3 regions of the Aminobacter sp. SR38 genome follow, and region 2 is predicted to be linked to each of the others. Evidence: predicted binding sites of a transcription regulator. Region 2 holds the regulator's gene; each other region holds the start of a gene.

Region 1 (10,223 bases), 2.0 Mb from region 2:
ATCATCGCGCGCACCGTCCTGATGTCGGCGACGAAGCGGGCGCGCTCGGCTGCCGCCTCCTGCGGGTCGCGGATGCGCAGGATGTAGGACGGGTGGATCGTCAGGAAAACGGCGAGGCCGTCGTCGCGTTTGATGGTCTGCCCGCGCTGTTTGGTGATCGCCACCGGCGCCTCCAGCAGCGACTGGGCCGCGGTCGCGCCGAGCGCCACCATCAGCTTCGGCTTTAGCAGCGTCACCTCCTGCGCCAGCCACCAGCGGCAAGCCTGCACCTCGCCGGCATTGGGCTTGCTGTGGATGCGACGCTTGCCGCGCGGTTCGAACTTGAAGTGCTTGACGGCATTGGTGACGTAGACTGCCGTCCGCTCGATGCCGGCTTCGCCGAGCACCGCGTCGAAGATCTTGCCGGCCGGGCCGACGAATGGCCGGCCCTGCAGGTCCTCCTGGTCACCGGGCTGCTCGCCGACAAACACCAGTTCGGCATTGTCAGAACCCTCGCCGAACACCGTCTGCGTCGCCTCGCTCCACAGCGGACAGCGCCGGCACTGGCTTGCTTGCTGGCGCAGAGCGTCGATCGAATGCGCCTCTGTCTCCGGCGACGGCTCCAAAGCCGGCCAGTGTCTGGCTTGTATCGCCTGGTGATGCGCTGCGGGCATCGTCGGCATCCTCGCGATCATCTCCCGGGCAGCCGCGTCGGCGCCTGATATCAGCTCCGGAATGAGCGACGCCTCGGGAAGGTTCCGCCAATACTTCTTGGGCATCTCCGCCTGCATCGCCTTCACCTTGAGGCGGGCGGGATTGAAGATGTTGGCGAAATAGGTCCGCCACATCTCCTCCGACTGGTCGGCAGCGGGCGCATCATCCTTCGAAGCGCCGGGGCCTAGCGCCAGTCTTTCGCGGTCCCATTCAGCCGAGCCGTGTGGCGTCAGGATCGCCCAGTGCATGCGGGTAAAGCGACGCACGAAGAACGGTGCTGCCAATTCGAGGATGAAGTGGTCAGGCTCGAACCAGGCGACGAAGCGCTCTTCGTCACCGTCGCCGATCTTCCGGAAACGGACGAAGGCATGCATCTTGTGCTCGTCGCGCCTGACCGACTTTTCCATCGCCTCGAAGCGGCGCACGTCGGGGTCGGAGGCGATGCGGAGCAAATGAGGCTCGCTACGCTGCCGCCACAGCAGCCGATAGAGCAGTGCGAAACGTTCGCTGTCGGAATGGCAGGTGACGATGGCCGCGCGCTCGATGAAATCTCGGGAGACCCTGAGTTCGACGCCCGGGGTCGGCGCCGGCAGCTCGTCCCCTTCGCCACCGACATGCCATTCGATGTCCTCGGGCTTCACCTCGTTGGTGCTCAGCCTGCGTGCCGCATCGCGCCAGCCGTCGAAGTCGGTCGGGCCGGCGAGATGCACGGCGTAAGCGGCCAGTGGGAAGGCGGGTTGGCCGGTCATCGGAACAGCTCGAGCTGCCGCGGCTTCGGCGCAATCGCCTCGCGCAGCCGTGCAGCGTCGGTGGCGGCGCCCGGCGACCAGCCGTCGGCGACGATGAACGGGCGGACCTTGGTGATGGATTGGCAAAGACGGCCAACGTCCTCGAGCCGCAACCGCTTGAAGCGGCGGGTCTCCAGGATACGCTCCACTGCGCGCGTGCCGAGGCCCGGGATGCGCAGCAGCCTCTCCTTGTCGGCGCGGTTGACGTCGAGGGGAAAGGAGGCGCGGTTGCGCAGCGCCCAGGCGAGCTTGGGGTCGATCTCCAGGTCGAGCATGCCGTCAGGCGTGCCGTCGAGGATCTCGCCCTGTTCAAAGCCGTAGAAGCGCATCAGCCAATCTGCCTGGTAGAGCCGGTGTTCGCGCATCAGCGGCGGCTTCCTCAGGGGCAGGGCAGAGGAGGCGTCGGGGATCGGGCTGAAGGCCGAGTAGTAGACGCGCCGCAGCTGGTAGCTGCCGTAAAGGCGAGCGCTGGTCTTGAGGATGCCGGCATCTGAAGTGGCGTCGGCGCCGACGATCATCTGCGTCGACTGCCCGCCGGGAGCAAAGCGTTCACGCGTTTTCGTCCTCAATGTCGGCTCCGCCTTCTCCTCGATCTTCGAGCGCAACTTTGCCATCGAGACGCGGATCGTCTCAGGTCGCTTCTCCGGCGCCAGTCGTTTCACCCCCTCATCGGTCGGCAATTCGACATTGATCGACAGGCGGTCGGCATAGAGGCCGGCCTTTTCGACCAACTCGGCCGAGGCTTCCGGGATCGTCTTGAGATGGATGTAGCCGCCGAACTTTTCGTCGAGCCTCAGCCGCCTGGCCACCTCCACCATCTCGGTCATGGTCTCGTCGGGCGAGCGGATGACGCCGGACGAGAGGAACAATCCCTCGATGTAGTTGCGTTTATAGAAATCCATGGTCAACCGCACCACCTCGTCGACCGTGAAGCGGGCGCGGCGGACATTGGAGGAGGAGCGGTTGATGCAGTAGCTGCAGTCGTAGATGCAGAAATTGGTCAGCAGGATCTTGAGCAGCGAAATGCAGCGGCCGTCGGGCGCGTAAGAGTGGCAGATGCCCATGCCCTCGGTCGAACCGATGCCGCGCGACTTAAGCGAGTCGCGGCCGCCGGCACCCGAAGAGGCGCAGGAGGCGTCATATTTCGCGGCGTCGGAAAGGATCGCGAGTTTCTCGCGGGTCGAAAGAACTGTCATTCGTTCATGATATGTTCTTTTGGCTGCCAAGGCCAGAGGGTTCGCTATGATGCGGCAAATTGTGAACGACGTGTCGGCGAATGGATGGCGGTGTTAGCCGCCATCCCGGGGATCACACCTCGTGCAGATAAAGGTGGTAGTCGAGCTCGCTCACCGTGCGGGCGACGCGCAGGTATTCGCTTTCCTTGATCGCCGTAAACGTGCGGTGCAGGTCGTGGCCCAGCGCCTCGCGCAGGAACTCCGACGCTTTCGCCGCCTCGATCGCCGATCGCCAGTCCGGCGGCATCACGCTTTCGGTGCCTTCGGCCTGTTCGTAACCGTTGCCTGATGTCTCAGGACCGGGGTCCAGCTGTTCCTCCAGCCCCTTCGAGATGCCGGCGAGGATGGTCGCCGCGACGAGGTAGGGGTTGGCGTCGACGCCAGAGGGACGGTGCTCGATGCGGCGGTTCTTGGCGTCGCCCGCCGGCACGCGTAGCGCCACCGAGCGGTTGTTGACGCCCCAGGTCGGGGCCACCGGAGCGTAGGACTGGGAGACGAAGCGACGCCAGGAGTTGGCATGCGGCGCAAACACCAGCATCGATTCCGCCATCGTCTCGGCGAGGCCGCCGAGCGCGTGTAGCAGCTTGGGCTCCCAGGTGCCTTCTTCGGCTTCGGTGAAGACGTTGTTGCCGTCGCTGTCGAGCAACGAGACGTGAAAATGCATGCCCGAGCCGGCATATTTCTCGATCGGCTTGGCCATGAAGCAGGCGGTGACACCGTGGCGGCGGGCCTGGGCACGCACCAGCCGCTTCAGCATCAGCAGGTCGTCGGCGGCCTGCATGACGTCCTTACGGTAGCGCAAAGTGAGTTCGTACTGGCCCGGCGCATATTCCGAGATCACCGTCTCGGCGGGAATGCCTTGTGCCTTGGCGGCGGCATAGATGTCGGAGAACAGCGGTTCCATGCCGTGCAGGTGGTCGACCGAATAGACTTCTGTCTTGCCGGACGCGCGGCCGTCGAGCACGGCACGGGCCGGTTGGACCTTGCCGTCGCCGTCGCGCTCCTTGGCGAGCAGGAAAAATTCGAGCTCGAAGGCGCCGGCGGGGTAGAGTCCCTTTTCGGCCAGCCTGTCGACCTGCCACTTCAGCGCCAGCCGAGGGTCCGAGGTCATCGGCGCGCCGTCGAGATGGAACATCGACATCAGCACCTGGCCGCGGGCCGGGCTTGTGCCGTGCAAAGACTTCAGCGTGCCAGGGATCGGCCAGGCGCGCATGTCGCCGTCGCCAGAGTCCCAGATCAGGCCGGTTTCGTGGACGTCCTCGCCTGTGATGTCCAGGCCGAGGATGGAAATGGGCAGGTGGCGCCCGCCTTCGTAGAGCCCCATCAACTCATGGCGGCGGATGATCTTGCCGCGGCCAACGCCATTGGCGTCGGTCAAGACGATGTCGAAGGCTTCGATATCAGGGTTCGCGTCGAGAAAGGCTCTGGCCTCGTCGACGGTCGAGCCGGAAGGTGATGTCATGATGTCACTCGATTGTCCTTGTGCCTTGTCTCATGCCGCAAGACGGGCGGCAATATCGTCGAAAGCTGCGACCAGCTTGTCGACCTGCCGCGCTGTCGTCACCGGCGAGACCAGCATCATGTTGTGGAACGGCGCGATCAGCACACCGCGATTGACCAGCGCCACATGCATGGCAGCCTCCAGCCGGGAGGCATGCGCATGCTCGGCCTCGCCGCCATTGCGCAGCGGGCCGGGCGCGCAGATGAATTCGGCACGGGCGCCGACGCGCATCACGTGCCAGGGCAGTTTCCGTTTTCGGATCGCCTTGTCGAGGCCGGTTGCGAGCCGTTCGGCCAGCTTCTCCATGTGGGCGTAGTTTTCTTCGGTCATCACCTCTTCGAGCGTGGCACGCATCGCTGCGAACTGGAGGGGATTGGCCGACAGAGTCGTGCCCATGCCGGAATAGCCCGGCTCCTTGGTGGCATTGTAGGCGGCGTAGTGGGCGGCGACCTCCTCGCTCATACCCCAGACACTGGCCGGCACGCCGCCGGCGACAGGCTTGCCGAGCACGAACAGGTCGGGGTCGAGATTGTGCTCCCTGGTGTAGCCGCCCGGGCCGGTCGAGATGGTATGGGTCTCGTCGATCAAAAGCAGCGTGCCGGCCTTACGGGTTAGCGCGCGCACGCCTTCGAGAAAGCCGGGTTCCGGCAGCACCATGCAGGAGTTGGTCAGCACCGGCTCCGTGATGACGCAGGCGACATCGCCATGGCTCAGTGCCTTTTCCAGTGCTGCAAGATCGTTGAATTCGACGATGCGCGTGCGGGCGGTGAGGTCACGGAATTCCCCTGCCAGCCCGGGGCGGTTGATCGGCTTGCCGTCGGCGAGCCGCACCATCGTCTCGTCGACCGCACCGTGGTAGCAGCCGTTGAAGACGAGAATCTTGTCGCGGCCGGTGATGGCCCGCGCGACGCGCAGGGCAAAGCGGTTGGCGTCGGTGGCGGTGGTGGCGATCTGCCAATGTGGCAGGCCGAAGCGTTTTGCCAGCAATAGGCCGAGAGTGAGCGAATCTTCCGACGGCAGCATGTAGGTCAGGCCGCGGGCTGCCTGTCTGCGGATGGCGCGGGCGACAGGCGCCGGCGAATGGCCGAACATCGAGCCGGTGTCGCCGAGGCAAAAGTCGGCCAGCCTGATGCCGTCGACATCGGTGATGGTGGCGCCGTTCGCCTTGTCGACAAGAATGGGAAAGGGCGTCGGCCAGTCTTTCATCCAGTGCATCGGAACGCCGTTGAAGAACCCTGCTAGGCCGTTGCCCAACGCGGCCTCCGATTTGGGCCGGGCGCGGCGGAAGATTTCCGCCTCCGTCGCTGCAAGCTCTGCGATGCGCGACAGCGGCACGCCGCCTTCGGTGGCTTCAGGTCGTTCGATGCGATTCATCATGGCTCCCATTGGACAGACGGGCGCCACTCTAGCCAGCCGCCACTGCAAACGGCAACTGGCCGTTGCAACGGTCTCTATTGGCTCAGCGCGGCCGTCTTGACCCGGCCGTCGCAATGGCGATCATCAGACTGTGCTTTGGGGGGAGATGCCGATGCGTGCTATCATGACCGCCATGTCGATCCTGCTTGCCGCGGGCCCGGCCGGTGCCTCTGGCGGGCTCTCATGCGGTGCCAAGGATGAGGCGGTGAACCTGACCATCGAGAGTGGCGTCACTCGTGGCATGGGCAGCCCGGTGTTCAATTTCCGCGGCGAGATCGAGATTTCGGAAAAGGCGATCTCGCAGGATCTGCGCAAGATGAGCTTCGAACGCGACCATCTCGCGCAATACTGGCTCGACGGCGAGGAGTTGCGCATGGTCGTCTACCGCGAGCGCGAAGCCGACAAGCCGCATGGCTATGTCGAGATCACGGTAAGAACCAAGTCCGGCGATGAGGGCGACTATATCGGCCAGTATTCGGTCACCGTGTTCGACATGACTGACGCCACCGGCGGCGAAGGCAAGACCTACAATTTCACCGGCCGGGCCACCTGCCTGGTGGAATAGTCGAGCCGGATAGGTCGACGCTGGTTTCGCTCTTCGCGCAGGCTGGTGGTCAATCTTTATGCATGGCAGCAATGGCGCGCCGCATCAGCGCCAGAAAGGTGTCCCGTTCCTCTTCGGAAAAGCCTGCCAGCGCCGCCTCGTTCTGGGCGCGGGCGGCGGTGGTCGCCGGGTCGCGAAGCGCTTTTGCTCTCGGCGTCAGGTGGATGGCCTGCGAGCGTCCGTCGTCCGGGTTGGCGCGCCGCTCTATCAGGCCGTCGCGCTCCATCCTTGTCAGCGTGTTGGCCATCGTTGCCTGTTCGACGTCGAGGCGCCGCACCAGCTCGCGCTGGGGTAGCCCATCCTCGTCCCACAAGGCCAGCAGCGTCATGAACTGTGCCGGTGCCAGATCGAGTGGACGAATGCGCTCGTGCAGGCCCTTGGCGAACAGGCGTGCCATCTGGTTGGCGAGATATCCGGCGGAGCGTTCTTTCTGAAAAGCCATGCCGCGAGGAATAGCTGTTGAATAGCATGCTATGCAATGATATATAGCTTGCTATGTAAACTGGAGGTTCGACGATGAAAGCGAAACTTCATGCCGCTGCCGGCGGGGTTGCCTTGCTCACTGTCAGCTGTTTCTGGATTGCCACAATTGCCGCTGAACTGACCGCCAACGCCGAGATCATCGCCACGGCAAAGGCCGTAATTCTCGCCGGCATGGTGGTGCTCATCCCGGCGATGATCATTGCCGGTGGCACGGGATTCTCGCTCGGCAAGGGCTGGAGGCGCCCTGGCGTCCAGCACAAGAAGCGGCGCATGCGCATCATCGCCGCCAATGGCCTGCTGGTGCTGCTGCCGTCGGCCTATGTACTTGCCGGCTGGGCGGCGGAAGGCCGTTTCGATACGGCCTTCATCATCGTGCAGACAGTGGAGCTGGCGGCCGGAGCCGTCAACATTGCGCTTCTGTCGCTCAATATGCGCGACGGCTTGGCACTGCGGCGCAAGCCGGCGGGGGCTGTACGCGCCGGCTGAGTTTGAGCGGGACCGCATCATTCCAGGAAAAGCCGCTTCACGTCTCTCCCTGGAGTTGTGCTAGCCGGTGATGTCGATGACGCCGCAATCGCCGGCGGCGCTGCCAAAGGCGAGACGGCGTTCTTCCTTGTCCCAGGCCATCGAGGTGATGGCGCCCTTGCCGGGGCGGCGCAGCAGCACTTCCTTGGCGTCGGCAAAACGGACCGCCAGCACCATGCCGTCTTCATAGCCGATGGCGACGATGTCTTCGCTCGGATGGCAGGCAACCGAGGTCACCATGGTGTTGCCGCGCGTGCCGAGTTCCAGCGGCGCCTTGCCCATCGGGCCGTCCTTGCCTGTGAAGGGCCAGACGATCGCCGCCGGCGCGCCGGAGCTGGCCAGCCATTTGCCCTTGGCGCTCCACGACAGGCTCTTCACCTTGGCGGGATAGCCGGTCATGCGCATGTGCTTGGCATCGACGAGTTTCCAGCCGTGCAGGGCGTTTTCCTGCATGGTGGTCACCAGGAATGCGCCGTCGGGCGAAAACGTGATGCCGGTATGCGCACCGTCCCATTGCAGTTCGGTCGGCGTGCCGTCGGCGGCGGGGAAATGCAGCGTCGCGCCATTGTAGCGGGCAACGCCGATGCGCATGCCCTTCGGCGAAAAGGCCACGCCCTCGACCGAGCGCGGGTGGGCGAACTCCTTGGTCTTGCCGTCGGCGAAGCGCACCCAGGCATTGCGGCCGCTGGCGTAAGCCACGGCTCCCTGCGGGCCTGAAGCGACCGACGTCACCCACTTCTTGCCGACGCTCGCCAGTTCAGCCGTAACGCCGGCCGAGGTCAGCGTCATCACCTTGCCGTCTTCGCCGCCCGAGATCATCAGGTCGTTTTTGGCCGTCGTCGTCGCCGACAGCAGCCCGTCATGCAGCCTGACCGACTTCTGGCCATGGTCGAGCCAGTGCACCATGCCGTCGGCAAGCGCAAAGAAGGGAATGTCGTCGAGGAAGCTTGCAGTGACGCAATGTCCGTCGAGATCAAGCGGGGCGACTGTCGGCATGGGCTGTAAAACTTCCGGTGCTGATTTGTCCTCACCCCTAAGGACAGGGTGAGCAAGCGTCAACTTCGACACTGGGTCGACGCTGGCGCTCAGCTCGCATCTGAGGCGAGGCAAGTGATCGGCTCCCGATACATCGAGGGCCGTGGGTTTTCCGATGGCTAGGCTGCCTGGCAAGCCTCGAAGCTGCGCTTCAGGCGCTCGGCGTCGAGTTCGCGGCCGATGAACACCAGCCGGCTCTCGTGCTTTTCGTCGTCCTTCCAGGCACGCTGGTGGTCGCCTTCGATGATCATGTGCACACCCTGGATGACGTAGCGGTCCGGATCGTCCTTGATGGCGATGATGCCCTTGAGGCGCAGGATGTTGGGGCCTTCCATCTGGGTGATCTTCTCGATCCAGGGGAAGAACTTCTTGGAATCCATCTCGCCGCCGCGCAGCGATACCGACTGCACCGTCACGTCGTGGATCGGCGACACCGCGCCATGCTCGTGGTGGTCGTGATCATGATGGTCATGATCGTGGTGGTGATGATGGTGGTCGTGGTCGCAGTTCGGGCCGCATTCATGATCGTGGTGGTGGTCATGATCATGGGCGTCGAGGAAATGCGGGTCGTCGGCCAGCACGCGCTTCAGGTCGAAAGCGCCGCGGTCGAGCACCTGGTCGAGCGCCACGCCGGCGCGGGTGGTGCGATGGATCCTGGCGGACGGGTTGATGGCGCGCACGGCAGCCTCGACGTCGCGCAGCTCGTCTGATGTAACCAGGTCGGTCTTGTTCAGCACGACGACGTCGGCGAAGGCGATCTGGTCTTCTGCCTCGCGGCTGTCCTTGAGGCGCAGCGGCAGGTGCTTGGCATCGACGAGCGCCACGACCGCGTCGAGCTTGGTCTTGGAGCGGACGTCGTCGTCCATGAAAAAGGTCTGGGCGACCGGCACCGGGTCGGCGAGGCCGGTGGTCTCGACGACGATGGCGTCGAAACGGCCCGGGCGGCGCATCAGGCCTTCGACGACGCGGATCAGGTCGCCGCGGACGGTGCAACAGACGCAGCCATTGTTCATCTCGTAGATTTCCTCGTCGGATTCTACGATCAGGTCATTGTCGATGCCGATCTCGCCGAATTCGTTGACGATGACCGCATATCGCTTGCCATGGTTCTCGGACAGGATGCGATTGAGTAGCGTCGTCTTGCCGGAACCGAGATAGCCGGTCAGCACGGTGACGGGGATTTGGGTCTGGGTTTCGGTCATGGTCGTCCTCGGGATCGAATAGAGGCCTCATATAGGATGCCGGCCAAGCTTTTGCACGTCTCAAACGGCATCATGGCGCCACCCTTGCGTACATTACGGAAGTTTCATTGGGAGGACGGCCGGCCCGCACCTAGATTGATGGCCAGGCAAGGGCTTGCCGACCCCATTTCGCGGAGACAGCCAGCGATGCACAAGGCATCCTTTCCAGCAAACTCAACCGCCGCCGGGCGCTCGGTCTGATCGCGGTGACGGCCGGCGGCAGCGCGCTCGTACCGGTTCAGCTGTTCGCGCGGCAGGCCTCGCCGCAATCTGCATCGCTGCTTTTGCCGGAAGCCGGCGTCTGCTCGATTACACCCGAAACCACCGAAGGCCCCTATTATTTCGACCCGGAGCTCGAGCGCAGCGAGATCACCGAAGGCCGCGAAGGCGTCGGCCTCACCGTACGCCTGCAGATCGTCGATGAAGCATGCAATCCGATCGAGGGCGCGCGTGTCGACCTCTGGCACTGCGATGCCACGGGGCACTATTCCGGCTATCCCGGCCAGGGCGACAAGCGCGACGTCGATACGTCAGGCGAAAAATTCCTGCGCGGCTGGCAGCGGGCCGACACGGCCGGCATCGCGACTTTCCAGACCATCTATCCCGGCTGGTACCGCGGTCGCACCACCCACATCCACTTCAAGGCGTTTCCGGAGGAGGGCAGGGCCATGACCGGGCAGATGTTCTTTCCCGACGATCTCA
Region 2 (10,223 bases):
GAAGATTGCCCAGCGCATTCGCGACCGCATTGGCGGTCCGGAGGGCGAAATCGCGGCTGCCCTGGTCGTCGGCGTGAGCGGCGGCATTCCCGAGGATGTCAACGAGGCGCTGCGGCGTACCGGGCTCTACCACATCATCTCGATCTCGGGTCTGCACATGGCGATGGTCGCAGGCACGGTCATGCTTTTGATGCGGCTATGCTTCGCCGCCTTTCCCGGCTTCACCTCGCACCGGCCGGTCAAGAAGTACGCCGCAGGCGCAGCACTGCTCGCCATCGGTGGCTATCTGTTCATTTCAGGCGCCGAGGTCGCGGCGCAACGCAGCTTCATCATGCTGGCGGTGATGCTGACGGCCGTGCTGTTCGACCGTGCAGCACTCACCACGCGCAACCTGGCGATTTCGGCCGTCGTCGTGATCATGATCTCGCCCCACGAAGTCGTCGGGCCGAGCTTCCAGATGTCGTTCGCCGCAACGGCAGCCCTCGTTGGCGCATATGCCTGGTGGTCGGATCGGCGGGAGGAGCAGGCGCTGCCGGTAGGTCAGAGATCGCTGCCGTCCAAAATCTGGCGCTGGCTTGCGACAGTTGCGATAGGTCTCGCCGCGACGTCGGTGATTGCCGGGCTCGCGACCAGCGTTTTTGGCGCATGGCATTTCCAACGTGTTTCGCCCCTCAGCCTGTTCGCCAATCTGGCAGTCAGCCCGTTTGTGTCTGTCCTGGTCATGCCCTTTGCCGTCATGGCTGGCATCTTCATGCCGCTTGGGCTCGACGGCCCCTTCCTCGACACGATGGGCTTTGGCCTGAAGGCAATGATTGGCATCGCCACCTGGTTCTCCGAGCGCTCGCCGGTCGATGCGGTCGGCCTTGTCTCGTCACATGCGGTATTGTTGCTCACAGCAGCACTCGTCATCGCGTCGACGGCAACGACCTGGCTGCGCGCCGCCGCACTGCCATTCGCGGCCCTTGGGCTGCTGACGGTCGTGGAAACGGAAACGCCCGCCGTTCTCGTTTCGGAAGATGGCCGCCTCGTCGGCGTCCCGGTCGACGATGGCAAGCTGGCCGTCAATCGCGTCCGGCCGAACCAGTTCACCGTCGACAACTGGCAGCGCGCGCTGGCGTCGGAAACACTCGTCACCCCGGCCCGTTCGGCCGCGAATGCAACGAACGGGACTGTCCGTATGCCCAGCGAGACCGGCTCACAGCCAGCAGCCGATGCAGATGTCGCCGGTACGATACCCGGCAAACCAGTATCTGGAGAGCTAAACCCCGCCGGCGCGGACGCCTTCGTCTGTGATAGCGGGCTCTGCAAGGTTCAGCAACCAGAGGGTGCACGAATCGTCCATGCGGCGAATGCGAGCGCCGCTGCACGAGCCTGCGACAACGCGGATCTCGTCGTCGTCGACGATGCCACGGCAAGCGATGTCTGCCCCGGCGTGGCCGTGCTTACCAAACGCGAGCTGGCGCGCCTTGGCAGTGCGTCGATATTCATCACAGCCGAGGCGGCTGGCGTAGATCGGGCGGTCGAGATACGCCACGCCGTGGCGGAACCGTACCGCCCGTGGCATGCGCAGCGCCAATTTTCGCGCGAGGCGAGGGGCCTGTCACCCTACAAGCGAGCGGAGATGCCCCCGAAGACACCTGCCGGGGCAACCAAGGCGCACCCGAAAGCGCCGACTGCGGCCACACGGTGAGTCCGAAATCTGTACCCGCCGTCGCAGAGCCGTCAGATAAGGCAAGATAGCAACAGGGCAGATCAGTCCGGCTTACAGATTGCAGCAGGATGGACATGCCGAGGTGGCGGAAACGCAGCCCCGGCAATCAATAGCGGCGGATCAGGCCGACAAGCTTGCCCTGCACCTTGACCCTGTCCGGTCCGAAGATGCGGGTTTCATAGGCCGGATTGGCAGCCTCAAGAGCGATCGAGGCACCCTTGCGGCGGAAACGCTTGAGCGTCGCTTCTTCGTCGTCGACGAGGGCGACGATGATCTCACCGGGATTGGCCGTGGTCGAGCTGCGGATGACCACAGTGTCGCCGTCGAAGATGCCGGCCTCGATCATCGAGTCGCCCTTGACTTCGAGCGCGTAATGCTCGCCGCCCATGATCATGTCTGGCGGCACCGAAATCGAATGCGTCTTGTGCTGGATGGCGTCGATCGGCACACCGGCAGCGATGCGTCCCATGACGGGAATGGCAACCGCCGAAGCAACATCGTCGTCATTGCCGGCCGACATGCTGCGTGACGGCTCGGGTTTGCGGCCGAGGCTACCCTCGATGACGCTGGGCGAGAACTTCTTCGCCGCGTTGAGGCCAGGCGCGATCGAATCGGGCAGGCGCAGCACTTCAAGCGCGCGCGCCCGGTTGGGCAGGCGTCTGATGAAGCCGCGTTCTTCGAGCGCCGTGATCAGGCGATGGATGCCGGACTTGGAGGCGAGGTCGAGTGCTTCCTTCATCTCGTCGAAGGACGGCGGAATACCCGCTTCCTTCAGCCTCTCGTGGATGAATAGCAAAAGCTCGTGTTGTTTGCGCGTCAGCATCGCCACCCCCGAGGAATCAGAAGAAAAACAAACCCAGAACAAACACTATCTGTTCCAGTTGTGTTCCGCAACTGTTGATATTTCGTGAAGGGTGGAAGGTGCTGCTCAGCGCAACATCATCACCTTGCAGGCGCTGCCGGCTTCGACTGCAGGCGCGAAGGGCACCCGCACGATGGCGCAGTTGGCGTCGGCCAGCGTGCGCAGCATCGAAGAGTCCTGGATCAGGTAGGGTGTGACGACGAGACCCTCAGCGGTCTCGCGCGCAATCGCGCGGACAAAGTCCTGGCGCAGGTCGTTGGCCGCCATTGCCGTGTCGAGAATGCCGTTGCGCATGTCGGGCGAATAAGGGCGGCCGCCAAGCTTCGCCAGCAGAGGTTTCAGGAAAATCTGCGAGCAGATCAGGCTGGCAACCGGATTGCCCGGCAGGCCGACGCAGCGGCTGTTGCCGAGCCGGCCGAACATCAGCGGCTTGCCCGGGCGCATCGCGATCTTCCAGAAGTTGAGATCCATGCCGAGATCGGTCAGGACACGGTGAACGAGGTCGTGGTCGCCGACCGAAGCGCCGCCCAGCGTGACGATCACATCGGCGTCGGCGGCGAGCGCCTTGGCGACCAGTGCGGAGATTGCCTCGGTGCGGTCGGCGGCGATGCCGAGATCGAGTACGCGCGCGCCAACCGACTGAACGATCGCCGCGACGCCATAGGCGTTGGAGGCGATGATCTGGTCGGGCCCGGGATTGCTGCCCGGCGGCAACAGCTCGTCGCCGGTGGCGATGATGGCGACCAGAGGCGCCCGCAGCACTTCGACGCTGGGATGATTGGCAGCTGCGATCAGCGAGAGCGCTGCCGGGTCGAGCACACGTCCTGCATCAAGGATGAGGTCGCCCTGCTTGAAGTCGAGGCCCCTGGCGCGGATGTTGCGGCCAGCAAGCGTTGGCTCGAGCACCGCGATCTCGCCATTGCCGAGATCGCGAACGTTTTCCTGAATGACGACGGTATCCGCGCCTTGAGGCACCGGTGCGCCGGTGAAGATGCGGACGCACTCGCCCGGTCCGACGGTGCCCGTGAACTGCTTGCCGGCGGGTGCCTGGCCGATAACCTTGAGCTGCGCCGGCAGTGAAGCGATGTCGGCGGCCTGGACGGCGTAGCCATCCATGGCGGAGGCGTCAAAGGGCGGCTGGGTGCGCAGGGCGTGTAGTGGAGCCGAGAGCACGCGGCCCGATGCCTGGGCAAGGCCGACAGTTTCCGTGCCGCGTGGTTCGGCAGCGTCGAGCAGGCGCGCCAGGGCGTCGGCGACGGGCAGCAGCGCCATCTATTCGGCAGCCTTGTAGTCGCCCGACTTGCCGCCGGTCTTCTCGACCAGCCGGATGCCGGAGATCACCATGCCGCGGTCGGCGGCCTTGGCCATGTCGTAGATGGTAAGGCAGGCGACCGAGGCAGCCGTCAGCGCTTCCATCTCGACGCCGGTCTTGCCGGTGACGCGGGCAAGCGCCGTGACGCGCAGGCCGGGCAGCGCCTCATCTGGCTCGATCTCGACCGAAACCTTGGTCAAAAGAATGGGATGGCAGAGCGGCACGAGCTCATGGGTGCGTTTGGCCGCCATGATGCCGGCGATGCGGGCGGTGCCGAGCACGTCACCCTTCTTGGCGTTGCCCGACAGGATCAACGCCAGTGTCTCCGGGCGCATGACGACATGGCCTTCGGCAATTGCCGTGCGTGTCGTCTCGGCCTTGTCGCCGACGTCGACCATGTTGGCCTCGCCGGTGGCGCCGATATGGGTGAGGGTGGTTGCCATGTCAGGCGCTTGCCAGGGCTGCGCCATCGAGCAGCGCACGCGTCGCCGAGGTCACGTCGGCCTGCCGCATCAGGCTTTCGCCGACGAGGAAACTGGAGATGCCGGATTTCTGCAGACGCAGGCAATCGGCATGCGTGAAGATGCCGCTTTCGCCGACCAGCAGCCGGTCTGCCGGCACCATCGGCGCCAGGCGCTCCGACGTGTCGAGGCTGACCTCGAATGTGCGCAGGTTGCGGTTGTTGATGCCGAGCAGGCGCGACTGAAGCTTCAGCGCGCGTTCTGTCTCTTCTTCGTCATGGACCTCGACAAGCACGTCCATGCCGATTTCGAACGCCTCATCCTCGATACGCCTGGCATCTTCGTCGCTCAGGCTCGCCATGATGATCAGGATCGCGTCCGCGCCCCAGGCACGTGCTTCGTGCACCTGATAGGGCTCGAACATGAAGTCCTTGCGCAATGCCGGCAAGGCGCAGGCGTCGCGCGCGGCGGTCAGGAACTCGGGTGCGCCCTGGAAGGACGGCGTGTCCGTCAGCACCGACAGGCAGGCAGCGCCGCCGTCGGCATAGGCCCTGGCGAGCGCCGGCGGATCGAAGTCGGGACGGATCAGGCCTTTGGACGGGCTCGCCTTCTTGATCTCGGCGATCAGGCCAAAGCGGCTTTCACTGTGCCTGGTTTCGAGTGCCGCGAGAAAGCCGCGCGGCTTGGTGACGTCGCGGGCGCGCGCCCTGAGCTCGGCGAGCGGCAGCAGCGCCTTCGCTGCGGCGATCTCGTCGCGCTTGTAGGCTTCGATGCGGCGCAGGATATCGGCCATGTCTCTATCCGTTCGAAACGGCGACCAGTCGGTCGAGCACTGCCTTGGCGCGGCCGCTGTCGATTGCCTCGGCGGCAAGCGGCACGCCTTCGCCGATCGTTGCAGCCTTGCCGGCAACGACGAGGCCGGCACCGGCATTCATTAGCACCGTGTCGCGATAGGCACCCTTGGCACCTTCGAGAACCCCGCGCAGGGCAGCGGCATTGTGGGCGGAATCGCCGCCGCGCAGCTCTTCGCGCGTATGCTTGCTCAAGCCGACCTGTTCGGGCGTCAGCGCAAACGTGGTGATCACACCGTCCTTGAGGGCTGCGACATGGGTCTCACCCGTGGTGGTGATCTCGTCATAACCGTCGCCGTGGACGACCCAGACGTGCTGGGCGCCAAGTTCCTTCAGCGTCTCGGCCACCGGACGCACCCATTCGGGCGAGAACACGCCAACCAGCTGGCGGTTGACGCCGGCGGGATTGGAGAGCGGGCCGAGCAGGTTGAAGATGGTGCGGGTGCCAAGTTCGACGCGGGTCGCGCCGACATGCTTCATCGCCGGGTGATGCGCCGGCGCGAACATGAAGCCGACGCCGGCGTCATGGATGCAGCGGCCGATCGCCTCGGGCGTGAGGTCGATGTTGACGCCAAGGGCGGTCAGAACGTCGGCGGCGCCGGTCAGCGAGGACAGGCCGCGATTGCCGTGCTTGGCGACAGGCACACCTGCGCCCGCGATGACGAAGGCCGAGGCAGTCGAGATGTTGACGCTGTGCGAACCGTCACCGCCGGTGCCGACGATGTCGATGGCATCGGCAGGGGCTTCGACGCGCAGCATCTTGTCGCGCATGGTGGCGACGGCGCCCGAAATCTCGCTGACCGTCTCGCCGCGCACCCGCAGCGCCATGAGAAAGCCACCGATCTGGCCGGGCGTGGCTTCGCCCGACATGATGATGTCGAAGGCCTCGCGTGCCTCCTCGAAGGTGAGAGGGGTGCCCGCGGCGACCTTGGCGATATGCGGCTTGAGTGCGCTCATGGCGTTCCCACCGCAAGTGCGCGGGTGATCGCCGCCTGGTTGATCGTTGCTTGATACTCGCCCTGGAGCTGGGCGACGATCTGGTCGAGCAGGTCGTCCGACATGCCCGAGGCAAACTGCTTCTGCGCGTCCTCTGGCACCGCGCTCTTGTCCGCACCGGCCGGCTCGAACACTTCGGCGACCTTGAACAGAATCTGCGCATCGCCGGCAGGGGCGGGGACGATGCCAGTGCCGCCCTGGCCCATTGCAAACATCGCGGAGGCACCCTCGCGGCCAAAATCGGCATCGTCGGCCTCGCGCTTGAGGCCGCGCTTGGTCTGCTTTTCGAGCTTGAGTTCGCCGGCGATCACGTCGAGCGAGGCACCGTCCTTGAGGCGCTTCTCCAACTCGTCGGCTTTTGCCTTGAGACGCTTCGTCGCTTCGGCAGCGGTCCAGTCGGCGACGACCTTCTCGCGGACCTCGTCGAGCGTGCGGTCGCGGGCAGGCGTGATCTCGTCGACCTCGTAGAAGACGAAACCATTGGTGCCGACATTGAGCGGCGGGTTTTCGGTGCCGGATTCGGCGGTGAAGGCCGCCTGGATCAGGTTGCGCGAGTCCGGCAGGTCGTTGACGATGGTGCCGTCTGGCTGCTGGCCGGCGCGGTCGATGGCATCGATCGTCACCATCTTGAGCTTCAGCTTGTCGGCGGCAGCCTTCATCGACTCACCTGCGGCGCGGGCGTCCTCGTAGGAGTCGTGCACGTCGAGCAGGATGCGGTTGGCTTCGGCCAGCGCCAACTCCTTGCGGATCTGGTCCTTGACCTCGTCGAAGGTCTTGACGGTTTCCGGCGTGATCTCGCTGACGCGAACCAGCACTGGGCCGAAAGCGCCCTGGACGACGTCGCTGACCTGATTGGCCTGCAGCGCGAAGGCGGCGTCGGCGACCGCCTTGTCGGCGATCCTGTCCTTGGTCAGCGAGCCGAGGGCCACGTCAGCCGCGGTCTTGCCCTGGTCGGCGACAACCTTGTCGAAGGTCGCACCACCCTTGATCGCATCGGAAGCAGCCTTGGCCGCATCGGCGCTCAGCACAAGCTGGTCGATCTTGCGCGTCTCGGCGGTGGTGAAGTGCGACTTGTTCTTGTCGTAGTCCTGGCGCGCCTGTTCTTCGGTCACGGCTGCGGCATCCATGATGTCTTCCGGCTCGAGCTTGACGTAGCTCAGCTTGCGGAATTCAGGGGCGGCGTAGTTCTTCTTGTTTTCCTCGAACCAGGCCTTGAGCACGTCGTCGCCCGGTGCCGCGATCGGCTCGACGAGCGACTTGGGCAGCGGCAGGTAGTCGATGGTGCGATCTTCGCCGCGGTAAAGTGCGACGGCGCGCAGGAAGGTATCAGGAGCCTCGAGGCCGTCGGAAACGGCTTCGACGATTTGCTGGCGGACCGCAACCTGGGCGCGGTTCTTCAGATAGTCTTCGGGGCGCATGCCGATCTGGCGCAGGATGTATTCAAAAGCCTGGCGGTCGAACTTGCCGTCGGCGCCACGGAAGGTCGGGTCGTCCCAGGTGAGTTCGGCGAGGCGGTCCTTGGAGAGGCCGAGGCCGAGCTTGCGTGCCTGTTCGTCGAGCACCGCACCGGCGACGAGCTGCGAAAGCACCTGGTTGTCGATGCCGAGCGCGTTGGCCTGGTCGCGGGTCAGGCGTTGGCCGAACTGCTGCGACATGACGTTCAGCTGGCGGTCATAGGCGAGGCGGTATTCGACACCTGTAACATGCGTGCCGCCGGCCGTGACCACCTGGTCGCCGCCGAATTGGCTCATCATCTGACCCGAGATGCCCCAGATCGCGAAGCTGACGACGAGGAGCAGAAGCAACAGCTTCGCAACCCAGGTTCCAGCAGCACTTCGCATCGATTCGAGCATGTAACAGATCCCGTATACGCGCATTGTCGCATGCGCCTGCATGAACGAAGCGCAATAGCGCCCTTCGCCGCCAGTGTCGATTGCTTTGTGGCTTGTTTTTGGTAGTGAGGTTGCCCGAGCGAACATCGATTTCGAGGGAGAGCACTATGACGCCAGGAATCCGCCCACTCGTTGCCGGCAACTGGAAAATGAACGGCACCAGCAACTCGCTCAACGAATTGCGCAACATTGCCGGCGGTTTCATGAGCGGCCTCGATGCCGAGACCGACGCGCTTCTGTGCGTGCCGGCGACGCTGCTTTCGCGTGCCGCCGAGATCCTGCACCGAACCCCGGTCAAGATGGGTGGCCAGGACTGCCATGCCAAGGAGAGCGGCGCCCATACCGGCGACGTTTCCGCCGAGATGCTCAAGGACGCCGGTGCCAGCCACGTCATCGTCGGTCACTCGGAGCGCCGCACCGACCATGGCGAAACCGACGAGATCGTGCGTGCCAAGGCGGAAGCGGCTTGGCGCGCAGGGCTTGTTGCCGTCATCTGTGTTGGCGAAACCCATGCCGAGCGGGAAGGCGGAACGACGCTGCAGGTATTGTCGCGCCAGATCGAAGGCTCGGTGCCGACGACGGCAACGCCTGCCAATGCTGTCATCGCCTATGAGCCGGTCTGGGCGATCGGCACCGGCTTGACGCCCACGGCTGCCGATGTCGCCGAGGCGCATGCCCATATCCGCGAACGCCTTGCCGCGAAGCTGGGGGCGTCGGCTGCCAAGATGCGCATTCTCTATGGCGGTTCGGTCAAGCCGTCTAATGCCAACGAATTGCTGGCTGTCGCCAACGTCGATGGCGCATTGGTCGGCGGCGCCAGCCTCAAGGCAGCAGATTTCCTCGGCATTGCCGACGCCTATCGCAAGCTCTGATTCACCACACGTGACCGTTGCAAAGGCAGCGTGTCACCCCATATTCGGCCGGCGGGCTTGGAAATGCCTAGAAAGCATTGTATTGAGCCGCCTCCGGAGTGCCGGGCGCTTTTGTGCGCGGCCCTCCCACGTCAGGAAAGATCCCAGGAAGCGCAATGGAAACCGTCCTCATCGTCATCCACTTGATGGTTGTGCTCGCCCTTGTCGGCGTTGTGCTCCTGCAGCGCTCTGAAGGCGGCGGCCTCGGTATCGGTGGCGGATCGGGCTTTATGACGGCGCGTGGCGCTGCCAACGCGCTCACTCGCGCCACCGCCATCCTCGCGACGGTGTTTTTCGTCACGTCGCTGACGCTGTCGATCGTTGCCCGTTACGGCGCCAAGCCGACCGACATCCTCGACCGCGTGCCGACTACCCAGAGTGGAACCACCGGCGGCAACGGCGTTCTCGACCAGCTCGGCGGGTCGACCGCTCCGGCTGCTCCGGCGTCAGACGCCACGGCACCCGCCGCTCCCGCGACTCAGCCCGCCGCGCCTGCCGCTTCGGGCACCGAGCAGCCAGCTCCGGTCACGCCGGCAGCCCCTGCGACGCCCCAGGTTCCTAACTAACTATTTACCCTTTGCCGCAACCTGTTGTTGTTTGAACACAGTTGCGGCAAATGCCGCATCAATCACGACAATTCGATTGGTCAGCCGGTGGTGCCTCCCTTGAGGCGCCTCCGGCTGATCTATTATAGCAGGGTTGCGGCATTCGGCGGGGGAGCCTTGGGGGCACCGCGTTTGGTCGCAAGAAAATTTCGCGTTGAACGTTCGGGATCCCTTCGCCATGCAGCTCCGCCGCATCCTTCTTGCTGGCCTTTGCGCCACTTTCATGAGCTCGACAGCCTTTGCCGCCACCTCGGCGGGAACGGTTGCGGCACCTCAGCCCGTCGCAAGCGACGTCATCACCGTCGCTGCCAAGAGCGACGCAGCTGAACTCAAGCTGCTCAAGAAAAAGAAGAAGCCGACCGACGAGGACCTGTCGCGAATCAAGGACCTAGAAGCCAAGATCAAGGCCGACAAGGAAGTCGCGCGCCTCAAGATGCTCGAAGCCAAGAAGATGGCGATGCGGGCCGCAGCCAAGGCGAAGGCCGAACAGGCCCGCGAACTTGCCCGCCTGAAGAAGTCTGAAAAGGCAACCGCCCAGGTTGCCACCGCCTCAGCTCCGGCTCCCAAGCGCGATCTCCAGCCGCTCGCTGTGATGAAGCCGATCGAGCCACTGGCGCCCGAT
Region 3 (10,223 bases), 1.2 Mb from region 2:
TTCTGACGCCGACGGCGCGGCGCGAGGCCGACAGCATGTTCGCCGACGTCGCCGAGCTGCGCTGCCTGGTGCTTACCGGTGTTGACGACGCCGACATCGAAAGCGCGACCCGCGTGCTGCGCGTGCTGAGCGAGAACATTGGCGCGGCGGCCGAGGACTGACGCCCAAACAGAAAGGGCGCCCGAAACGAGCGCCCTTCCCATGCAAGGTCGTCGGGGGCTTACGCCTTGCGGTGGAGCAGGTGGGCCGACAAGGCTCTAGCCTCAGCCGATGACCTTTTCCGACTTCGGGGCGGCATTGGCGGCTTTTTCCTCTTGAGGAAAAAGCTCGGCCGGGCGCTTGAGCACGAACTGGTCGGCGGCAACGATGTAGTTGTCGGCGTGGAGACGGGCGATCGGCTGGTAGACCTCGGGCCGGACATAGCGGCCGCGCTCATCGAGGCAGTCGTCGCGAACATACATCTGCACGACCTCGCCAATGACGATGGTGCGGCGGCCATAATCAAGGATCTGCGACACACGGCACTCCATGGCGCAGGGCGATTCCTCGATGCGGGGTGCCGCGACCTTTTTCGACGGCGTGCTGGTCAGGCCGGCGAGCTCGATCTCGTCGACGTCGGCGGGGAAGTTGATGCCGGTGACGATCATCTCGCTGGCAATCGCCATGTCGACCATGTGGACGACGAACTCGCCGGAGCGGCGGATGTTGGCGACGGTGTCCTTGGCGGTGCCATCAGGACGGGTCTGCATGCCGAGGATGAGCAGCGGCGGCTCATGTGAGAAGACGTTGAAGAAGCTCATCGGCGCGGCGTTGTTGCAGCCATGCTCGTCGATGGTGGTGACCAGCGCGATGGGGCGCGGTCCGACGAAGTTGGTGAGCAGCCGGTAGCGGTCCATTTCGGGCAGCTCGGCGAAATCAAAATCCATCTTTTCTCCTTCGGATCGCATTTCGAAGCGCGTCGACAGCGCTGATCGACCAATCATACGCCCGAAGGCCGGCGCCTCATGGCTTCGACAGCGGCCCCATCCTGTCACGTTACAGGGCGCTTTCGGGCTCCTTCCACCTCACGCTGACATCGTATCCAATTATTGTCAACAATTGGTGTCGACAGATTTGTTGACTTAGCGTCCATTTAGGTTTGAATAGGTTGGAGCCGCATATCGGGACGAACGGGAGGAGGAGTGGATGGACGCTGAAGCAGGCATGCGGCATGCCACCGATCAGGAAATCTACGAGAAGATCTGGAGCGCCATCGCCGAGCGGCAGATCGGCCCCGGTACGCGGCTGAAAGAAGAGCAGCTTGCCGACATCTTCGGCGCCAGCCGGGCACGCATCCGCCATGTGCTGCAGAACCTCGCCCGCGACGGCCTGATCACACTGGTTCCCAATCGCGGTGCGTTCGTATCCAAACCGTCGATCGAGGAAGCGCGCGATGTGTTCTTCGCCCGCCGCACCATCGAGGAAAGGCTGGTCGAGCGGCTGTGCGCGACCATCGACGCCGCCGGAATCGCCCGGCTGGGCGAACATGTCGACCAGGAGCGCAAGGCCCACCAGGGCGGCGACCTCGCCGGTGCGATCAGGCTCTCGGGCGCGTTCCACATGCTGATCGCCGAGCTGGCGCAATCGCAGATCCTCGCCACCCTGCTGCGCGATCTGGTTTCGCGGACGTCGCTGATCATGGCGATGTACCAGCAGAAGGAAATCCAGAACTGCGGCCCCGACGAGCATGCGGCGATCGTGCAGAGCATCACCGCGCGCGACGCCAAGGCGGCACTTGCCGTCATGCACCACCACCTCGCCCATATCGAAAACCAGCTCGATCTCGAAAGCGAACGCGTGCTCGCGCGCGACCTGGAAGACATTCTGGGGCTGTAGCCCCGGTTTGACATGGCTTGCGGAAGGCCGGCTCGGACTTCCGCAACCATGCGATTTCGCCCGCCGACTTTTGGAAAGCAGTGACATGACGCAGCCAGACATCCTCGTCCGCAACGTGACGGCGATCACCGTCGACCCGGAACGCCGGGTGATCGACCGCGCCTGGATCGCTGTCACCGGCGACCGCATCAGCGCCATCGGTGGCGACGGCGACGCCGAGCCTGTCGGCGCCAGGGACATCATCGACGGCACAGGCATGGTGGCGATGCCCGGCTTGATCGACAGCCATTCGCATGCCGGCCACGGGCTGGTGCGCAATGCCGGCGCCGGGCTCGACAGCTGGTTCGACGCCTGCGAGGAGATCTACGCGCGCGGCTCGACGCCGGACTTCTGGCGCGCCGAGGCGCGCATGACCCAGCTCGAACGCCTGCGTGGCGGCATCACCACCGGTATGACGCTGCTCGGCGGCGGCGCCGATATCTACCGCACCGACGATCCCATCTATGGCGACGCGCATTGCGGTGCGACCACCGAATCCGGGCTGCGCACCTTCATGGCCGTCGGCCCCGGCCGGACGCCCTTCCCGAAAAACTACCGCCAGTTCTCGGAGACCGGTCAGGCGCGCGACGTATCCGTCGGCTTCGAGCGCCAGCTCGAGGTCAGCGAAATCCTGATCGATCGCTGGAACGACCTGCTCGGCCGCGGCACCGGCGTGTGCCTTGTCATGCCGGTCTATTATGCCGCCCAGGTGGCGGATGCCGATGCCCGCCGGCAGGTCGTCGAGATGGGCGAAGCGGTCATGGATCTGCGCCGTCGCAAGGGCGTGCTGTTCACCCAGGACGGCCACCGTGACGGGTCGATCGCGCTGGCGCGCGATCTTGGTGTCCTCGGTGAGTTCGCGCTTCTGGGTCATAGCGTCGACCTCACCGAGGAAGATTTTGCAGCACTCAAGGAGACAGGCGCGTCGATCATCCACAATCCGAGCGCCATCATGTCGGTCTATGGCCGCTGCCCGGTGCCGGAGTTGCTCGAGGCTGGCATCACGGTCTGCCTGGGTTCGGACGCGGCCGCCCCCGACCGCGGCTACGACATGTTCCGCCACATGGCGCAGTGCATGCACTACCACCGCCGCCACTTCCGCGACCCGGCCTATCTTCCGCCCGGCAAGACCATCGAGATGGCAACGATCGACGCTGCCAGGGCGCTTGGCCTGGAGAAGGAACTGGGGTCGCTGGAGTCCGGCAAGAAGGCCGACATCGTGCTCGTCGACATGCGCAAGCCGCATCTCTACCCGCCCGTCATGCCGGTGACGCGCATCGCCCATTTCGCCAACGCCGCCGACGTCGACACCGTCATCGTCAACGGCAAGGTGTTGATGCGCAGCCGCAGGACCGACCATCTCGACGCCGAGGACATTCTCGCCGATGCCGCCGAGCAGGCGGCACTCGCCTTCGAGCGTGTCGGGCTGACACATCTGCTGGAAGAACCTGAGGAGTTCTGGCGCAACGCGCGTCAGCCGCTGCCGCTCTGAACCTCAGCCCAGCAACGGCCAGTGGCCGAAGCTCCGGCGGCGGCCACTGGCCGAACGATGCAGGAGATGAAACTCCGTGATCGGGACGACGATCGGCCGGTCGAGAGGCGTTTCCGGGACGAGCCTGTCGGCGTAGAGCACGGTGCAGTGGGGCACGAAGCCGGCGCGCCGGCGTAGCCGGAGCCCCGCACGGTTCAACGCATCGATGATCCGGCGTTCGAGCTCAACCACCTTATCGGCACCCTTGCCGCACAGCAGAACCAGCGGTTTCGATTCCCGATTGTGGAAGCTGGCGATGCGGTCGAAAGCCAGCTCGAATGCCGGCACTCTGACTGTCGCGGCGGCGGCCGAGGCGTCATGCACCGTGGTTCGGTCGATCTCCCCGCCGTTGTGAAGCCCCACCAGCGAGACGTGCAGCTGTCCTGCATCGCGTGGCTTCCCGGACAGGCCATGGCTGCGGCGGGTATGGTCCGCCACCGTCGCCATCTGCGCCGACTGAGCCGGATGCAGACGAAACATCAGCCTGTCTGCGTCGGACCTTGTCTGCCTTGGCCAACGCGACGGTGGTCGCAAACCAAGCGAAGTTGCTCCGAAGTCGAACTGGAGTTGCCGCGACATGACTTCCTCCTTTTAAGAACAAAGAAGGAACATGCTGAGTTTATTTTCCGAGCCCGGCAATCCTGCTTCCAGAGCCCGTCGAAGCCGATCTAGCCCTGCTCTCTCAACCAGTCTGCCAGCGACGGCCTGACATGCCCGGCGCGGCCATGCATGACCTCGGCTGCACACATCGAGTTCACCACGGCCTCCTCGGTTGCTTCGGCCGCGGCGCGGAACAGGCGATCGATGCGGTTTTCGTTGAGGGCGGAGATGGAAACGAAGTCGGCACGCTCGTCATGATCGAAGGTCTGGGCGGTCGAGAAGCCGAGCGCGATGTCGCCGCTGCCATGCCCCCAATAGGCACCGAGCCTGGCGAGACCGGCGCCGCAGCGGCGGACGACGCGCTTGAGCTGTCGGTGTTCCATCGCGATGTCAGTGGCGAGGATGACGATGACCGAGCCCTTCTCGGCCTCTCGCCTGCTGCGCGAATCGGGGCGACGACCATCGGGAAGGACGAGATCGCCGGCGCGGCCGAAATTGGTCAGCACCAGCACGCCGACATGATGCGCGCTGCCGGCCAACTCGATGCGGCGCGAGGCAGTGCCGATGCCACCCTTGAAACCGAAGCAGCTCATGCCAGTGCCGGCGCCGACATTGCCTTCGGCAACCGGCCCGGACGCGGCTGTTGCAAGCGCTGCGCGGGCATTGTCCTCGGTGACGGCGAGCGCCTGGATGTCGCTGAGATGGCCGTCATTGCACTCCATGACCACGGGATTGACCGTCGACGTCTCGCGGCCGATGTCCGGATTCTCCAGAACCGCCGCGCGGATCAGCGCGTTGGCGCAGGTGCCGACGCCGAAGGTGTTGGTGAGCAGGATCGGCGTCTCGATCGAACCGAGCTCGTCGACCTGCATCAGGCCGGTGCTCTTGCCGAAGCCGTTGATGACATCGCAGGCGGCCAACACCTTCTTGCGGTACATGTTACCGCCATGGGGCAGGACCGCGCTCACGCCGGTGTTGAGGTCGCCCGAGCGAATGGTGCGATGGCCGATGGCCACGCCTGAAACGTCGGTGATGGCGTTGAGCGGTCCGGTCGGCGACGTGCCGAAGGAGATGCCGAGCTCGCGGGCGATGGTCGACATCGGCGCTAGGCTCCGCGCAAGAGGTGAAGGGCTGCGTATTGCAGCAGCATGATGGTCTTGGCGTCGCAGATGCGGCCGTCGGCAACCATGGCGAGCGCCTCATCGATGCCGATCTCCAGCACCTCGATGTCCTCACCCTCGCCTTCGTGGCCGCCGCCTTCGGAGATGCGGTCGCCGGGCTCGTAGCGGCCGACGAAGAAGTAGATCCGCTCGGTGACGGCGCCAGGGCTCATGAAGGCCTCGAAGACGCGGCGGACGTCGCGGACGCGGAAGCCCGTTTCTTCCTCGGTCTCGGCCCGAATGCGCTCCTCCGGGCTGGCATTGTCGAGCAGGCCTGCCGGCGTCTCGATCAGCATGTCATCGTAGCCACTGACGAAAGCCGGGTAGCGGAACTGCTTGACGAGAACGACAGTGCGGCGGGCGGAATCATAGAGCAGGATGGTGGCGCCGTTGCCACGATCGTAGGTCTCGCGGCTCTGGAGCTGCCATTCGCCATCATTGCGGCGATACTCGAAGACCGTCTTCTTCAACAGATACCAGTCATCGGACAGGACTTTGACATCCTTGACGCGAACGCGATCGGCTATGCTCATCAATGCACCTATGCTGCGGCCCGACGAACGCGTCGGGAATCTCGCGAGGCAGCATAGGCGGGGCCGCGCTGACGCGCGACTTGGAAATTCTGGCGGGAAGAAAAGGGGCCGCGCTGACGCGCGACCCCGGGGGAGGAAAGCGATCAGCGGACCGGCGGGGCGTACATCAGGCCTCCGGCACTCCACAAGGCGTTGATGCCGCGGTCGATCTTGAGCTCGCTCGACTGGCCGAGATTGCGCTCGAAGATCTCGCCGAAATTGCCGACCTTGGAGATAATGTTGTAGCTCCAACGCGGATCGAGACCGAGCTGCTGGCCGCTGTCACCCTCAGCGCCGAGGAAGCGCTTGATGGCAGGATTTTCCGAGGACAGGCCGGCTTCGGCATTGTCCTTGGTGATGCCGAGCTCCTCGGCTTCGAGCAGCGCAAACAGCGTCCAGCGCACGATGTTGAACCACTTGTCGTCGCCCTGTCGAACGGCAGGCCCGAGCGGCTCCTTGGAGATGATCTCCGGCAGGACGACATAGGCAGCCGGATCGCTAAGCTTCAGCCGCTGGGCATAGAGTGCCGAGGCATCCGTCGTGTAGACGTCGCAACGGCCGGTGTCGAAGGCCTTGATGATGCCGTCGGCGGAATCGATGACCACCGGCTCGTATTTCATCTTGTGGGCGGAGAAGTAGTCGGCGACGTTCTGCTCGGTGGTCGTGCCCTGCTCGGTACAGACGGTGGCGCCATCGAGCTTGAGCGCACTGTCGACGCCAAGAGCCTTGCGGATCATGAAGCCCTGGCCGTCATAATAGGCGGTGCCGACGAAACGAATGCCGAGGCTGGAATCGCGCGACAGCGTCCAGGTGGTCTGGCGCGACAGCACGTCGACACCACCGGACTGCAGCGCGGTGAAACGCTCCTTGGTCGACAGCGGCACGTAGCTGACCTTCTCCGGATCGCCGAGCACGGCGGCGGCTACGGCGCGACAGAAGTCGATGTCGAAGCCTGACCATTTGCCGGCATCGTCGGGCGCCGAGAAACCGGCGACGCCCTGGCTGACGCCGCAGGTGAGCTTGTCACGCTGCTTGACGATGTCGAAGGTGTCGGCCGCTGCCGGAATGGTCATCGCGGCCGAGCCCAGCAATAGTGCCGTTGCAAAAATTGTCCTCATCATTTCCTCCCTCTGGTGTTCGAGGCAAAGCCTCTGCTTGCCGCCGGCGCGATGGCGCCGGAAGTCGGTGAATTCCCTGTCGTTAATTCCCTCCGCGCGAGATTTTCCGCGCGGGTCCTGAGCTATGCGCCTTCGACTGACGCCGCGGCGAACGCCTCCTCGAGCACACCGACGAGATGGTCGGCATCGGCGCGGCTGAAGATCATCGGCGGACGCATCTTGAGCACATTGTCGTGTGGGCCCTCGGTGCCGATCAAGACGCCACGGGCGCCGGCGCCGTCATTGACCTTGCGGGCGAAGGCGGTCGCCGGCGCCTTGGTCTTGCGGTCGGTGACCAGCTCGACGCCGAGGAACAGCCCCTGGCCCCTGACGTCGCCGATGACCTCATAGCGCTGCTGCATCTCCCTGAAGCGCGCGACGAGATAGGCCCCGACATCGGCGGCATTGTCGCGCAGGCGATCGCGCTCGATGACGTCGAGCACGGCGAGGCCTGCGGCACAGGACACCGGGTTGCCGCCGAAGGTGTTGAAATACTCCATGCCGTTGTTGAAGCGGTCGGCGATCTCGCGCGTGGTGACCAATGCCGACATCGGGTGGCCGTTGCCGATCGGCTTGCCCATGGTGACGATGTCGGGAGTGACGCCTTGCGTCTCGAAGGCCCACCAGTGGCTGCCGACACGGCCGAAGCCGACCTGGACCTCGTCGGCGATGCAGAAGCCGCCGGCGGCACGGACCATGGCGTAGACTTCCTTGAGATATCCCTCGGGGAGAAACACCTGGCCGGCGACGCTGGGGATGGATTCGGCGATGAAGAAGGCCGGCGCGCGACCCTTTGTGCGCATCGTCTCGATCTGCTCGGCGATGCTTTCGGCGAAACGCCTGGCATGCTCTTCGACCGGCCAATCATCCGGCGCGTGGTAGCTGTCGGGGATGGTCGCTTCAAAGACATGGGCCGGCCGGCCCTTGCCGCCCTTGCGTTTGTATTTGTAGGGACTGAGGTCGATCAGCTCCTGGGTGGTGCCATGATAGGCCCAGTCGAGCACCAGCGCGTCGTTGCTGCCGGTCGAGGTGCGCGACATGCGCAGCGCAAGTGAATTGGCCTCGCTGCCGGAACAGGCGAAGGAGGCGACCGACAGGCCCTCGGGCAAGGTCGCCGTCAGTCGCTCGGCATAGGTGACGATGGCGTCGTGCAGGTAGCGCGTGTTGGTGTTCAGTTTTGCTGCCTGGGTGGCGATCGCCTCGACGACATCGGGATGGGCGTGGCCGAGGTGGCAGACATTGTTGAAGCAATCGAGATAGGCGCGGCCGCGGTCATCGATCAGCCAGGCGCCCTCGCCGCGCACGAACTTGATCGGCTCGGAATAGGAGATCGACAGGTTGGGCAGCAGCGAGGCTTTGCGCGCGGCGACGATCTCGGTGCGGGTGCGGCCGGTCTGGTGAAAGGTCTCGGGCGGGATGCCGGCAAGCGTTGCGGCATCCGGGAACAGCTCGGCCCAGACGTCGAGATAACGCGCCTCGCCGACGCCGAGGATGTCACGAGCGGCGAGTTCGGGGTCGGTCGAGATCTGGAAATGCAGATGCGGCGCCCAGCCGCCGTTCTCGGTCGGTGCGCCCATTTCGCCGACGAGCGCGCCGGCTTCGAGCGTCTCGCCCGGCTTCAGGCGGGCCATCGCCTCATGCGCCATGTGACCCCACAGCGTGACGAAGGGCGGGCAGCCTTCAGGCGTGTGCTCCAGTGCGATCAGGCAGCCATAACCGAGCGGGTCTTCCTCGATCTCGACGCTTTTGACCGTGGCGGCGAGCGGCGTGTAGACCTTGGTGCCTGCCGGCAAGAACAGGTCGAGGCCAAGATGGTGGACCCGGCGGGCGCCTTCGACGAAGCGCGACCAGAAGATGTCGGAGGTGTAGACCGTGCGTGCCTCGCCCCAGGGGCCGATGCCGAGCTCGACACCGTGCTCGGCGCACCAGGCATCCCACCAGGCGGTGGCCTTGTCGGGCTCCTGGCCGGCCGAAGTGGTCGTCATCGGATGAGCCGGATCGCCATAGGGCACCAGCGCCTTGACCAGGGTTGCCGGGTGACGATCAAGCACCGGTGCAAAGCTCTTCCTGTTGGCCTCGATCCAGGCGGTGACGGCGCGAGCACCTGATACCGCGTCGAAGCCGCACGCGTGGCGCAGGATGGCGGTGGCGAAACGGCGGTTCATCGCGCCAAGGCGGCGCAGCAGCCGCCAGGCCGGCGCCTCCGAGATGGCGAGATAAGGATTGTCGCCGGTCTTGTCCTTGCGCTGCGCCGACAGCGTGACCGAGATGACCAGGCGCATGGCGATGAGGTCGAACAGGAGGTCGAGCTCTTCTTCGCGCAGCGGATATTCGGCATGGAAGCCGGCGGCCAGGGTCGCCGCGGCGCCGATCGGGTCCGAGACATCGAGGATCGAATAGGCGCAGGCGACCGCGACTTCGGCGATCACAGGCGAATGGAGCGCGTCGCCGAAATCGATGATGCCGGCAACCCGGTCGTGGTCGTCCTCATCGACGAGCACGTTCCAGTCATTGGCGTCATTGTGGATGACCTGGGCACGCAGGCCGGCGAGACGGGGTGCCACGGCAGCGTCGAAATGGTCGAGCAGGCGGCGCAAAAGCGCGCGGTCGGCGACATCGGGCACATGGTGCAGGCGTTGGCGCGCGGCGCCGGCCTGGCGGATGTCCCAGTCGAAGCTCCTGATCGCGCCGGGATGGATGAAGCCCTGCAGCGCGCCGTCGAGCCGGCCGAGCGCGCGGCCGAGATTTTCGAGCAGCTTCGGGGTGCGCGCCGCTTCGGCCAGCGGCAGGCCCGGCAGCCACGACACCAGCCGCAGCGCATGGCGCTCGCCTGAGGCACCGGTCGCTTCCGAGAGCGCCGCACCGTCGGCGGACGGCTTGAGGCGGGGAGCGGCGACGCCCGAGCGCGCGAGATGATCGAGCAAGGCGACCTGGAATTCGCTTTCGGAGGCCGGCTCGCTGGCATTGATGATTTTGAGAATCCACTGGGCGCCGTCGTCGGCCGAGAGCTTGAAGTTCTGGTCGCGCTCGCTGTCGAGGGATGCCACACGACCGCTGACGCCGAACCGGCTCGACGCCAGCTCGGCGGCCTCGCCAAAGGAGAATGCAGGCGCGGGGTGGGTCACGTCGGTCATGGTCTATCCGGATTTGCAGTTGACGGAGCTTGGCACGGGCCGAAAAATCGGGCATCCGGCAAAGCGTCGGTTGCACCGGCACTATGACTGCATGGACCGGCACTTTAACGGCGCAGATCGGAAGCGGGAAATGAAGGAACTCGACGCCAAGGACA

What was found. The regulator LexA, encoded in region 2, represses DNA repair genes until DNA is damaged. The targets are predictions, from matches to a motif close to TGTTCNNNNTGTGTTCNG.
Region 1: a site for LexA is predicted at 2,679-2,696, ahead of IG197_RS20475 (putative DNA modification/repair radical SAM protein). Genes of this name have one in related genera too.
Region 3: a site for LexA is predicted at 4,039-4,056, ahead of IG197_RS08095 (2'-5' RNA ligase family protein). Genes of this name have one in related genera too.

The regions. Positions count from the first base shown of each region.
Region 1 is NZ_CP062112.1:4,175,744-4,185,966, forward strand. Features, by position in the region: gene IG197_RS20470 (UdgX family uracil-DNA binding protein) at 1-1,442, opposite strand, end outside; gene IG197_RS20475 (putative DNA modification/repair radical SAM protein) at 1,439-2,677, opposite strand; gene IG197_RS20480 (glutamine synthetase family protein) at 2,790-4,178, opposite strand; gene IG197_RS20485 (aspartate aminotransferase family protein) at 4,209-5,594, opposite strand; gene IG197_RS20490 (hypothetical protein) at 5,746-6,198, shown strand; gene IG197_RS20495 (MarR family winged helix-turn-helix transcriptional regulator) at 6,248-6,679, opposite strand; gene IG197_RS20500 (hypothetical protein) at 6,754-7,206, shown strand; gene IG197_RS20505 (WD40 repeat domain-containing protein) at 7,267-8,241, opposite strand; gene IG197_RS20510 (GTP-binding protein) at 8,400-9,482, opposite strand; gene IG197_RS20515 (intradiol ring-cleavage dioxygenase) at 9,728-10,223, shown strand, end outside.
Region 2 is NZ_CP062112.1:476,388-486,610, reverse strand. Features, by position in the region: gene IG197_RS02415 (ComEC/Rec2 family competence protein) at 1-1,690, shown strand, start outside; gene lexA (transcriptional repressor LexA) at 1,818-2,534, opposite strand; gene glp (gephyrin-like molybdotransferase Glp) at 2,640-3,845, opposite strand; gene moaC (cyclic pyranopterin monophosphate synthase MoaC) at 3,846-4,328, opposite strand; gene trpC (indole-3-glycerol phosphate synthase TrpC) at 4,330-5,139, opposite strand; gene trpD (anthranilate phosphoribosyltransferase) at 5,144-6,154, opposite strand; gene IG197_RS02385 (SurA N-terminal domain-containing protein) at 6,151-8,046, opposite strand; gene tpiA (triose-phosphate isomerase) at 8,193-8,957, shown strand; gene secG (preprotein translocase subunit SecG) at 9,113-9,562, shown strand; gene IG197_RS02370 (L,D-transpeptidase) at 9,825-10,223, shown strand, end outside.
Region 3 is NZ_CP062112.1:1,646,355-1,656,577, forward strand. Features, by position in the region: gene IG197_RS08075 (MarR family winged helix-turn-helix transcriptional regulator) at 1-161, shown strand, start outside; gene IG197_RS08080 (flavin reductase family protein) at 264-926, opposite strand; gene IG197_RS08085 (GntR family transcriptional regulator) at 1,186-1,875, shown strand; gene IG197_RS08090 (amidohydrolase family protein) at 1,961-3,406, shown strand; gene IG197_RS08095 (2'-5' RNA ligase family protein) at 3,410-3,925, opposite strand; gene IG197_RS08100 (P1 family peptidase) at 4,114-5,145, opposite strand; gene IG197_RS08105 (NUDIX domain-containing protein) at 5,151-5,738, opposite strand; gene IG197_RS08110 (amino acid ABC transporter substrate-binding protein) at 5,882-6,898, opposite strand; gene IG197_RS08115 (aminotransferase class III-fold pyridoxal phosphate-dependent enzyme) at 7,018-10,068, opposite strand; gene IG197_RS08120 (Lrp/AsnC family transcriptional regulator) at 10,199-10,223, shown strand, end outside.